2 regions of the Mesorhizobium sp. WSM4833 genome follow, and region 1 is predicted to be linked to the other one. Evidence: predicted binding sites of a transcription regulator. Region 1 holds the regulator's gene; the other holds the start of a gene.
What was found. The regulator PhoB, encoded in region 1, activates phosphate uptake and scavenging genes when phosphate is short. The targets are predictions, from matches to a motif close to TGTCATNNANCTGTCAT.
Positions count from the first base shown of each region.

Region 2: the regulator PhoB is predicted to act here: its motif matches at 3,163-3,179, upstream of olsB (l-ornithine N(alpha)-acyltransferase).

Region 1 is NZ_JBVVQG010000019.1:62,444-68,319, forward strand. Features, by position in the region: gene pstA (phosphate ABC transporter permease PstA) at 1-285, shown strand, start outside; gene pstB (phosphate ABC transporter ATP-binding protein PstB) at 303-1,121, shown strand; gene phoU (phosphate signaling complex protein PhoU) at 1,148-1,855, shown strand; gene phoB (phosphate regulon transcriptional regulator PhoB) at 1,872-2,561, shown strand; gene AC0L2D_RS28075 (ROK family protein) at 2,578-3,825, opposite strand; gene xylF (D-xylose ABC transporter substrate-binding protein) at 4,095-5,135, shown strand; gene AC0L2D_RS28085 (sugar ABC transporter permease) at 5,278-5,876, shown strand, end outside.
Region 2 is NZ_JBVVQG010000004.1:278,559-284,434, reverse strand. Features, by position in the region: gene acuI (acrylyl-CoA reductase (NADPH)) at 1-627, shown strand, start outside; gene AC0L2D_RS09735 (PAS domain-containing hybrid sensor histidine kinase/response regulator) at 769-3,060, shown strand; gene olsB (l-ornithine N(alpha)-acyltransferase) at 3,243-4,118, shown strand; gene AC0L2D_RS09725 (trimeric intracellular cation channel family protein) at 4,183-4,815, opposite strand; gene grpE (nucleotide exchange factor GrpE) at 4,936-5,571, opposite strand; gene AC0L2D_RS09715 (hypothetical protein) at 5,811-5,876, shown strand, end outside.

The sequences.
Region 1 (5,876 bases):
GCCGCGCCCGGCATCCTCACCGGCACCATCATCGGTCTTGCGCGCGCGCTCGGCGAAACCGCGCCGCTGCTGTTGATCGGCATGGTCGCCTTCGTCGCCGATCCACCGACGACGCCTTTCGATCCGGCTACCGCGCTGCCGGTGCAGATCTATATGTGGGCGAACGAGGCCGAACGCGCCTTCGTCGAGCGCATGTCCGGCGCCATCATCATCCTGCTCGTCTTCCTCATGGCCATGAACATCACCGCGATCGTGCTTCGGCGTCGGTTCGAGCGGCGCTGGTAGAAAAAAGGCATTTTGGTATGAACATCATGACCGAACAGTCCCTTGAAAACGCAGTGGGCGACAAGATGAAGTCGAACGAAGTGATCAAAATGCGCGGCGACAAGGTCGGCGTGTTCTACGGCGAGAAGCAGGCGCTGTTCGACGTCGATCTCGACGTCCGCCTGAACCAGGTGACGGCGCTGATCGGCCCCTCCGGCTGCGGCAAGTCCACCTTCCTGCGCTGCCTCAATCGCATGAACGACACCATCGATTCAGCACGGGTAACCGGCAAGATCACGCTCGACGAAGAGGACATCTACGACAAGAACATCGATGTCGTCGAACTCAGGGCGCGCGTCGGCATGGTGTTCCAGAAACCCAATCCGTTCCCAAAGTCGATCTACGAGAACGTCGCCTATGGGCCGCGCATCCACGGATTGGCCAAGCGCAAGGCCGACATGGATCAGATCGTCGAGTCCAGCCTGAAGAAGGCGGCGATCTGGAACGAGGTCAAGGACCGTTTGCAGGAACCTGGCACGGGTCTTTCCGGTGGCCAGCAGCAGCGCCTGTGCATTGCACGCGCCATCGCCGTGTCGCCCGAGGTGATCCTGATGGACGAACCGTGTTCGGCGCTCGACCCGATCGCCACCGCTCGCGTCGAGGAACTGATCGACGAACTGCGTCAGAACTATACGATCGTCATCGTCACCCATTCGATGCAGCAGGCAGCGCGCGTGTCGCAGCGCACCGCGATGTTCCATCTTGGCTATCTGGTCGAGGAGGGCGCCACCGACAAGATGTTCACCACCCCCGACGACAAACGCACCCAGGACTACATCACCGGCCGGTTCGGCTGATCTCTGGCATATGAGGGACGAAGATCATGGGTGAACATACCGTCGCATCTTTCGATGAGGATCTGGAGCAGATCAGCCAGCTGATCCGCGACATGGGCGATCTCGCCCGCTCGATGGTCGGTGGCTCGACCAGGGCTTTGCTCAATTCGGACAATGCGCTGGCGCAGCGGGTGGTTTCCGACGACGCCATCATGGATGCACGCCAGCGCGAGCTGGACGATCGTGCCATCACGCTGATCGCCAAGCGCCAGCCGATGGCCAACGATCTGCGTGCGGTGGTCGGTTCGATCCGCATGGCCGGCGACCTCGAGCGCATCGGTGACCTTGCCAAGAACATCGCCAAGCGCGTCGGCACTGTCGGGCTGAGCGTCACGCCGCACGACCTTTCGCATTCGATCGACGCAATGGCGCAGCTGGTGCTGATCCAGGTGCAGGGGGTCGTCGACGAGTATGCCGCCGCTGACGCGGCAGCGCTTGCCACGCTCAGAAACAATGATGAACGCATCGACGTCAAATACACATCGGTGTTCCGCGAACTTCTGACCTACATGATGGAAGATCCGCGCAACATCACGGCGTGCACGCACCTGTTGTTTTGCGCCAAGAACCTCGAGCGGATCGGCGACCACGTGACCAACATCGCCGAAAATGCCTATTATGTTTTGACCGGCACGCAGTTGCCAGCCAACCGTCCGAAGCAGGACGAGACGGCAATGTCCGCGCCAGCGGCATGACAGGGGTGACCAGCCGATGATCGCGCCACGCATCATGGTGGTGGAGGATGAGGAGCCGCTAGGCGTGCTGCTCCGCTACAATCTCGAATCCGAAGGTTACCAGGTCGAGGTGGTGACGCGCGGCGACGAGGCCGAAATCCGGCTGCAGGAGAACGTTCCAGACCTTCTGGTGCTCGACTGGATGGTGCCTGCGGTTTCCGGTATCGAACTCTGCCGCCGGCTAAGGATGCGTCCCGAGACCGAGCGGCTGCCGATCATCATGCTGACCGCGCGAGGCGAGGAAAGCGACCGCGTGCGCGGCCTCTCGACCGGTGCCGACGACTATCTGGTCAAGCCTTTCTCGACGCCGGAGTTCATGGCCAGGGTCAAGGCGCTGCTGCGCCGGGCCAAGCCGGAAGTGCTGTCCAGCGTGCTCAAGGTCGGCGATATCGTGCTCGATCGCGAGTCGCACCGCGTCTATCGCAAGAAGAGCGAAATCCGGCTCGGGCCGACGGAATTCCGCCTGCTTGAATTCATGATGCGCCATCCAGGCCGCGTGTTCTCGCGCAGCCAACTGCTCGACAATGTCTGGGGCGAGACGATCTACATCGACGAACGCACGGTCGATGTGCATGTCGGCCGGCTGCGCAAGGCGGTCAACAACGGCCGCATGCCCGATGTCATTCGCACCATCCGTGGGGCGGGTTACGCCATTCGCGAGGACTGAACTCCCTCGTTTGAACTCACGCCACGTTCTTGCCGCCGAGACCGGATCTCGCCTGCACGCCCGGCGCAAAAATCTCCTGATCGACGAAGATCAGCGCCCGCATGGCGCAGCCTTCGCGGATCAGCGGCAGTTCGTTCGGCTCGGTGTCGAAGGAAATCGACTTGGAATGCTGACCGCCGGCGGTCTGGGCAATCGCTTGCCGCAATGCCGGCTCGATCAGGTCGAAGGCGGCGGCGCTGACGCCGACCATGGCGACCGGCGCCGGATCGATCAGCGCAAACAGGCTGCCGAGGCCGTAGCCGAGCGCTTCGCCGGCCTTGCGATAGGCTTCCCGTTCGGGCCCGTCCCTTTCGCGGGCGGCGGCAGCCAGGGCGCGCATGTCGGCGTCGCTGACATCGGCGACGGGCTCTGCATCCTCGCCCATCTGCCGCGCGTTGCGCCAGATGGCATAATTGCCGGCATAGGCTTCGACGCAGCCGCGCCGTCCGCAGCGACACAGCGCGCCGTTCGGCCGATGGATCATGTGGCCGAATTCGCCGCCCGAGGAATGGGTGCCGGTGAACAATTCGCCCTTCAGCACCAGCCCCATGCCGATGCCGTGCGACAGGAGGATGGCGATGAAATCGTCGCGGTAACGATCGGGGTCGCGCCAGCGCAGCGCCACCGCCATCATGTTGCAGTCGTTCTCCATAATGGCGGGGATGCCGAACTCCTCTTCGAATATGTCGGCGAAGGCGATGTCGGTGTGCGGCGTGATCGGCGACCACAGCATGGCGCGGGCACGGGTGTCGGTGATGCCCTGGACGGCCAGCGCGATACGAGCGATGCTGCGCACGTCCAGGTCGGGATCTTCCAGGCGGCGCCGCACGATTGCCGTGCACTCACCGATCAGCGAGTCGCGCGACATCGTCAGCGTGTCGAGCCGACGCTGTTCCTCGGATATTACCTGGCCGGCATAGTCGATGACGGCGACCGAGAGGAAGTTCAGCGACAGCACCACGGTCATTACCGCGGCCGCTTCCGGATTGAGGCTGAGGCCGACCTGCGGACGGCCGCGTTTGAGCGAGCCGGCCTCGCTCGGCTTGCTTTCGGTCAGGATGCCTTCGACGATCAGGTCGGATGAGATCGCCGAGATCGTCGAATGGCTGAGGCTTGTGGTTGCGGCGATCTCGGTGCGCGACGGCTGTCCGGCGCGGCGCACCGCGGCGATCACCATCGCGCGGTTGCGGCGGCGCAAATCGTCGTGGCGGATTCCGACCGACATGCTCTTTCATATCCTCCCGGTCGCCGCGGTTCTTCCTGCCCTGGAACGCTGTCGGTGACGCGGTCAAATACTGGCAGAAGCCGCGCGCCGTGTCATTTATTTATTCCGAGGCCCGAAAAAAATTCGAGACGACATCAAAATCCATCAGAATCGATGTTGACAGCGTTCGGGCGTTGGCCCAGTATTTTTTCGAGGCTCGAAAAAATAGGGCCTCTGTGCCGGCCCTCGGGCCAGTTTGGTCGCGCCATACGCGGCGCAGGGAGGATAATATGAAAAGATTCACAGCCGCCATCCTGGCGGGTGCCGCCATGTCGCTGACGCTCGCGTCTGTCGCGCAGGCGAAGGACAAGGTCGTCGGCGTTTCGTGGTCCAACTTCCAGGAGGAACGCTGGAAGACCGACGAGGCCGCCATGAAGACGGCGATCGAGGCCGCCGGCGACAAGTACATCTCCGCCGATGCGCAGTCCAATCCCGGCAAGCAGCTTACCGACGTCGAAAGCCTGATCTCGCAGGGCGCCAATTCCCTGATCATCCTGGCGCAGGATGCTTCGGCCATCGGCCCGGCCGTGCAGAAGGCGCTGGACGAAGGCATTCCGGTCGTCGGCTATGACCGGTTGATCGAGAACAAGGACGTTTTCTACCTCACCTTCGACAACAAGGAAGTCGGCCGTATGCAGGCCCGCGAAGTGTTCAAGGTCAAGCCGGAAGGCAACTACGTCTTCATCAAGGGCTCCGGTGCCGATCCCAATGCCGACTTCCTGTTCTCGGGCTCGATGGAAGTGCTCAAGGAAGCCATCGACAGCGGCAAGATCAAGAATGTCGGCGAAGCCTACACGGATGGCTGGCTGCCCGCCAATGCCCAGAAGAACATGGAACAGTTCCTGACCGCCAACGACAACAAGGTCGACGCGGTGGTCGCGGCCAATGACGGCACTGCCGGTGGCGTCGTCGCGGCGCTGACGGCTCAAGGCTTGGCCGGCACCGTGCCGGTCTCGGGGCAGGACGGCGACCACGCCGCGCTGAACCGCATCGCCCTCGGCACGCAAACCGTGTCGGTGTGGAAGGACGCGCGCGAGCTCGGCAAGAATGCCGCCGAGATCGCCTCGCAACTGGCCGACGGCAAGAAGACGAGCGACATCGCCGGCGCCAAGGACTTCACGACGCCGGGCGGCAACACCGTCAAGTCGCTGTTCCTGACCCCGGTTGCCATCACCAAGGACAATCTCAACGTCGTCATCGACGCTGGCTGGATCAAGAAGGACGAAGTCTGCGCGGGTGTCGCTGCCGGCACCGTCGCGGCCTGTAACTGATCCGGACCACTTCGAAATATCTGAACGCCGCGGCCCAAAAGCCGCGGCGTTTTCTCAAAGAATTGTGTTTCCGCATCATGCGGATAGCTTCTAGGCTGGGCTCCGGCATGCGCGTCAGACGGTCAGCCGGTGGGAGGAAATCATGACCGACACGACGTCCAACCCGCAGGCCGATACGGCGCGCGCGTCGGAACTCGGCGCCGTCGCCCGGTTCCTGAAGGCGACCGAGATCGACACCCGGATGCTCGGCATGATCGGCGCGCTGCTGGTCATCTGGATTGGGCTGCATGTCATTTCCAGCCTGCGCCTCGGCGTCAACCCGCTCGATTTCGACAGCCGCACCTTTCTCACGCCGCGCAATCTGTGGAACCTGTCGGTGCAGACATCCGCGGTCGCCATCATGGCCTGCGGCATGGTGCTGGTCATCGTCATGCGCAACATCGACCTGTCGGTCGGTTCCGCCGAGGGCCTGATCGGCATGGTGATGGGATTTGCCCAGGTGCATTTCCTGGTGCGTTTTGTCGGGCTCGAACTCGGCAATCCGTGGATCTGGGTCCTGGCGCTGGTCATCGGCCTGGCGCTCGGCCTGTTGATCGGCGCCTTTCAAGGCTTCGTCATCGCCTATCTCGAAGTGCCCGCCTTTATCGTGACGCTGGGCGGCCTGCTGGTCTGGCGCGGTGCTGCCTGGTGGGTCACATCAGGCCAGACCGTGGCGCCGCTTAACGCCACCTTTCAGCTGAT
Region 2 (5,876 bases), on a different contig from region 1:
AACCCGCATGACGCGATGGCCGTCGGCACCGCAGGATATACCGCCATGCTCTGTGTCATGGCCCTGGAGCGGCACGGCATCCTGCCCGATCGCGGCCCGGTGGTGGTGACGGGGGCAGCCGGCGGCGTCGGCTCGGTCGCGGTCTCCATCCTGTCCAGCCTCGGCTACCATGTCATTGCTTCCACCGGCCGCAATGCCGAAAGCCCCTTTCTGATGGACCTTGGCGCCGCCGAGGTGATCTCGCGCGAGGAGCTTGCCCAGCCGGCCAAGCCGCTGGCCAAGGAGCGCTGGGCGGGCGGCATCGACGCTGTCGGCAGCCACACGCTGGCCAATGTGCTCTCGATGACCTCCTATGGCGGCGCGGTCGCCGCCTGCGGCCTGGCCGGCGGCATGGACCTGCCGGCCAGCGTCGCGCCCTTCATCCTGCGCGGTGTCTCATTGCTCGGCATCGATTCAGTGATGGCGCCGAAAGCAGTCCGCCTCGAGGCATGGCGCCGCATCGGCACCGACCTCGATCTGCAGAAGCTCGCCAGCCTGTCCAGCACCATCGGGTTCGACGGCATCGTCGATGCCGCGCGCGATATCGTCGAGGGCAAGATCCGCGGCCGCGTCGTCGTGGATATGTGACTCCGCCCAACTGCCGGAAGGGCGGATGCAATCGCCAGATCTGGTGGCAAACCCGCCGCGCCTCGGCAAAAAGCGCTCATCCGCTAAAATTGGAACGATCTGCCGCAATTTTCCATAAGCTCTGTCTGGCAAGAATTTCGCATGATCGCGCAATCCGGCAGCCAACAGGCGGACACTGGCGACGATGTCGATGCGGTGCTCCCGCCGGCGTCGACGCGGCGCTTCGTCGCCGCGCCGCCGCTGGTGCCCGAGCCGGAATTCTCCAGGCGCGAAGGCCTGTCCTTTCTGACATTCGTCGCCATCGTGGTGATGGCCGGGCTGGCGCACCTGACCGGGGCACCGATGTTCATCAGCGTTGCATTGCTCGCAACCGGCCTTGCCGGCCTTGCCATGCATCTGCGCGCCAGGCGGAGCGAACATCGCACCGCCGCCCTTCTTGACGAAACCACGGCCCGCAGCCGCGCCGAGATCGAGACGCTGGCCGACCGCATGTGGGAGATGCAGGAGAGCGATGAGCGCTTTCGCGGCCTGATCGACGCGCTTGGCGATCTCGTCATCCATCGCGACCGCGATGGCTACATCGTCTATGCCAACAAGGTCTTCGCCGATCTCGTCGAGATCGACCAGCGCGATCTTGCCGGCAAGACCCTGGCGGAACTCGGCATCGAGGTCGGCATGGTTCCCGATGCCGCCTTTTCCGACCATGAGTGCCTGAGTTCCACCGATGTCTCTATCAGCACGCCGAGCGGGCAGCGCTGGTTCTCCTGGATCGAACTGTCGGTGCGCGACAAGGACAGCGGCGCGGTTTCGCACCGCGCCATCGCCCGCGACATCACCGCCCGCAAACGCGCCGAGTCCTCGCTGATCACCGCACGCGAACGGGCCGAATATGCCAGCCAGGCCAAATCGCGTTTCCTCGCCACCGTCAGCCATGAAATCCGCACCCCGATGAACGGCATCATGGGCATGGCCAGGTTGCTCGCCGACACCAGCCTGTCGCCGGAGCAGCAGACCTATGTCGGCGCCGTCTCGACCTCAGCCAGCGCATTGCTTGCCCTGATCGAGGATCTTCTCGATTATTCCAAGATCGAAGCCGGGCGTTTCGACCCGGAGCCGCAGCCGATGTCGGTGCGCGAGATCGCCGACAACATCATCGAATTGCTGGCGGCGCGCGCCTTCGCCAAGGATATCGGGCTGGGTTGTCATGTCGAACCCGACGTGCCGCAATTGATCACCGCCGATCCAGGCAAGGTCAGGCAGGTGCTTCTCAACCTCATCGGCAACGCCATCAAGTTCACCGACAGCGGCGGCGTGCTGGTGAGCATTGCACGCGCACGCACCGAAACCAGCGACCGCATATGCTTTACCATCGCCGATACCGGTCCGGGCCTGCATGATGCCGACCTGGAGCGCATTTTCGAGGAGTTCGAGCAGGCCGACGGCACGTCGACACGCACACATGGCGGGGCCGGCCTCGGCCTTGCCATCTCCAGGCGCCTGGTGGCCGCCATGGGTGGCACGATCTCGGTATCCAGCCGGCTCGGCCAGGGATCCGAGTTCGTCTTCGAAGTCCCTGCGACAGCGGCCACCGAAGCGCCGCAGGGCCGCCAGAATGCTCTCTCGGGCAGACGCGTGGTGATCCTGTCGAAGAACGCCGTCGAGGCCGACGCCATCGCCCGCACCATCCGTGCCAACGGTGGCGCGGTCGACATCGCCACCACCGCCGCACAGGCCGCGCCTTTCGCCGCCGGCTGCGACGCGATCCTGGTCGATGCCGCGATGGAGGAAGGCGACGGAAGGCTGCTCAAGCGCCTGCGCCAGAGCGGTTTCTCCGACTGTGAGGCGATCACGCTGATCGCGCCGACAGATCGCGGCATGCTTGGCGAGTTCCGCGCCAGCGGCTACGCAACCTTCCTGGCCAGGCCGGTGCGCGGCGGAACACTTTTGCGTGTACTGTTGAGCAGCCATGCTCCGAGCCTCGGCCCGCCGCAGCCGGAAAAGCGCGGCGCGCCGACACTGCGCGCCGTCGGCAACCGCCAGCGCGGCCTGTCGGTGCTGATCGCCGAGGACAATGACATCAATGCCATGCTGGCCCGCGCCACGCTGCTGAAGGCCGGGCATCGCGTCAGGGTGGTCGGCAACGGCAAGGCGGCCGTCGAGGCTGTCACCGGCGCCGCGCACAAGGACCGCTTCGACGTGGTCTTGATGGATCTGCACATGCCGGTCATGGACGGGCTGGACGCGATTGCCGCCATCCGCCGCCATGAGGAAGAAAGTGCCGTGCGGCCGGTGCCGATCATGGTGCTGTCGGCCGACAGCCAGGAAAAGACCCGCCATGCGGTGTTGGCCCATGGAGCCAGCGGCTTTGTCACCAAGCCGCTCGACCCCGAGGCGCTGGTCAATGCCGTCGAGGGCCAGGTCGTCGCGGCCTGAGCTTTCCACCGCCCATTCCGCACCGGGCGATCACTTAAACGTAGCCGGTTGATCGTATTCGCCAGCCGACGAAGTATTGCCCACGACGTCGTATCACGGTACTGTCACAATCCTGTTGCACCTACACCGTATCCCCGTGCCAAGAGGGATGGCTCGAAGGAGAATCACTCGTGCATACAGTTATGCCGGAATGTGACACTCGGCCGAACGCCAGCAGCGCCTTGCTTGCCGGACGTAACGTCGATTCCGTCATAAAGGGCGCGGCACTGGGCCGCATAGGCAATCTTGAAGTGCGGCTCGCTCGCAACGAGGCCGAGATCGCGGCCGCGCAGGAAGTGCGCTACCGGGTGTTCTACGACGAACTTGGCGCCAGGAAGGACCTGTTCCAGGCCCATGACCGCCGTGACGCCGACCGGTTCGATCCACTCTGCGACCATCTGCTGGTTTTGGACACCACGCTTTCCGGTCCCGAACATCGCCGTATCGTCGGCACATATCGGCTTCTGCGGCAAGAAATCGCGGCCACGGCCGGCGGTTTCTATTCCGAAGGTGAATTCGAGCTGACCAAGCTCATTGCCCGTCACCCCGGCCAGCGTTTCCTTGAACTCGGCCGCTCCTGCGTTTTGCCGGAATACCGCTCGAAGCGCACCATCGAAGCGTTGTGGCAAGGCATCTGGGCTTACATCAACCATTACGAAATCGGTGTGATGACCGGTTGCGCTTCTTTTCACGGCACCGTGCCGGCGGCGCATGCCGAGGCGCTCACCTACCTCGCCCACCACTGCCGCACAAATTCGGCCTGGGACGTGCGCGCGGTCTCCGGGCGCTACTGCTCGATGGACCTGATGCCGATCGAGGCGGTCAATGCCAAGGCGGCGATCGCCGCGATGCCGCCTCTGGTCAAGGGCTATCTGCGCGTCGGCGCCCGCATCGGCGATGGCTGCGTCATCGATCGCGAATTCTCGACGGTCGATGTGTTCGTTGTGATGCCGGTCAAGGAAATCGGCGCCCGCTACGTCAACTATTATGGCGGCGAAGCCCAGCGCTTCGCTGCGTGAGCCTGGCGAATAGAAAGTAGCGGGAGCTATCTCGTTCAACCCCTATTCGCTATTCGCTTCCTTTTCACAAAATATCTTCCGGCCGCCTGCCGGGCCGGCTCTTGTAGGACGGAAACGACCAGCCGAATTTGAGCGCACCACCGCGCACGACGAACGCCGCCGCAAAACCGGCAAGGTCCGAGGCGAGCGGCGGCAATCCGGCAAGATCGCCAAGTGTGTAAAGGCCGGCACCTGCAAGGGCCGCCGTGACGTAGATTTCGGGCCTGAGCAGCACCGATGGCTCGCCGGCAAGGAGATCGCGCAGAATGCCGCCGAAAGTGGCGGTGAGCACGCCGGTGATGACTGAGACGACCGGCGAGCCGGTAATCGCAAGCCCCTTGGCCGCGCCCATCACCGAAAAAGCGGCGAGCCCGATGGCGTCGAGCCAGAGCAGCCATTTCCAGCGCGATTCGACACGATGCGCGCTGAAGAAGACCAGCACCGCAACCGCGGCGCAGATCAGCACATAGCCGGAGTTGGCGACCCAGAAAACCGGCAGGTTGAGGATGACGTCGCGAAGCGTGCCGCCGCCTATCCCGGTGACGCTGGCCAGGAACAGGAAGCCGATAATGTCGAGCTGCTTACGCGAAGCCGCAAGCGCCCCCGTCGCCGCGAAGACGGCGACACCGGCATAGTCGAGAAGCGCGATGGGGTTCATTGCAGGCCAGGGGAGTAAGGGAATAGGGGAATACGGGAGTATGTTTATCACGAAACCGCACTGCTGGTACGCTCCCCTACTCCCCTACTCCCCTACTCCCCTATTCCCTTACTGCCTTAACTATGCATCTTTCTCAGCCTGCTCGTTCACCGGCCCCGGCTCGACCGGCGCTTCAGCGGCGGCAAGCTTCGGACCGCCTTTGGCGACGCCGACCATGGCCGGGCGCAGCACGCGGTCGCCGATCGAATAGCCCGGCTGCACGACCTGGACCACGGTGTTGGCCGGAACGTCCGGATTGGGCACTTCGAACATCGCCTGGTGGAAATTGGGATCGAACTTCTCGCCTTCCGGCGCGAGCTTCTTGACCCCATGCCGTTCCAGCGCCGACAGCATGGCGCGCTCGGTGAGGTCGACGCCTTCGATCAGCGCCTTGAAGCCGGCGTCACCCGATGCCTTGGCCTCGGCGGGAATCGCATCCAGCGCGCGGCGCAGATTGTCCGACACCGAAAGCATGTCGCGGGCGAAATTCGCGACCGCGTAGGTGCGCGCATCGTGCACATCGCGCGCCGTGCGGCGACGCAGGTTTTCCATCTCGGCCGCCACGCGCAGCGCGCGGTCCTTCAGCTCTTCATTTTCCTTCAGCAGCCGGACAAGGGCTTCATAGTCGCCGTCGGTGCTGCCTTCCGTGCGCTCGGCTGCGGGCTCGGTCGCCTCGACTTCATCGGGCGCGCGTTCGTCTTTTGCCTGGTCGCTCATCGCCGTTTCCCGTCAATCTCGAATGATGTGGATTTTGTGCCCGATATCGATGTTTGGCAGCCAAAAATCAAGGGGTAAGCGATTATGGAAGCCACCGGCCAAGGCCGGACAATGACGGGCAAGACATTTCGATTTTAATTCAAATTTTACCTTAACTGCCGGCTTTGCTTGCCCCACAGGCAGGATGGGGGAACCATTCCCTTGCTGGAGGAGTTTCGAAGCCGACACAGGATTTTAAGATGATGACCCGCAACACGGGCGAAAAGGCAGAAGGGCTGGCCATCGAGGTCAGGCGCCAGTTGGGT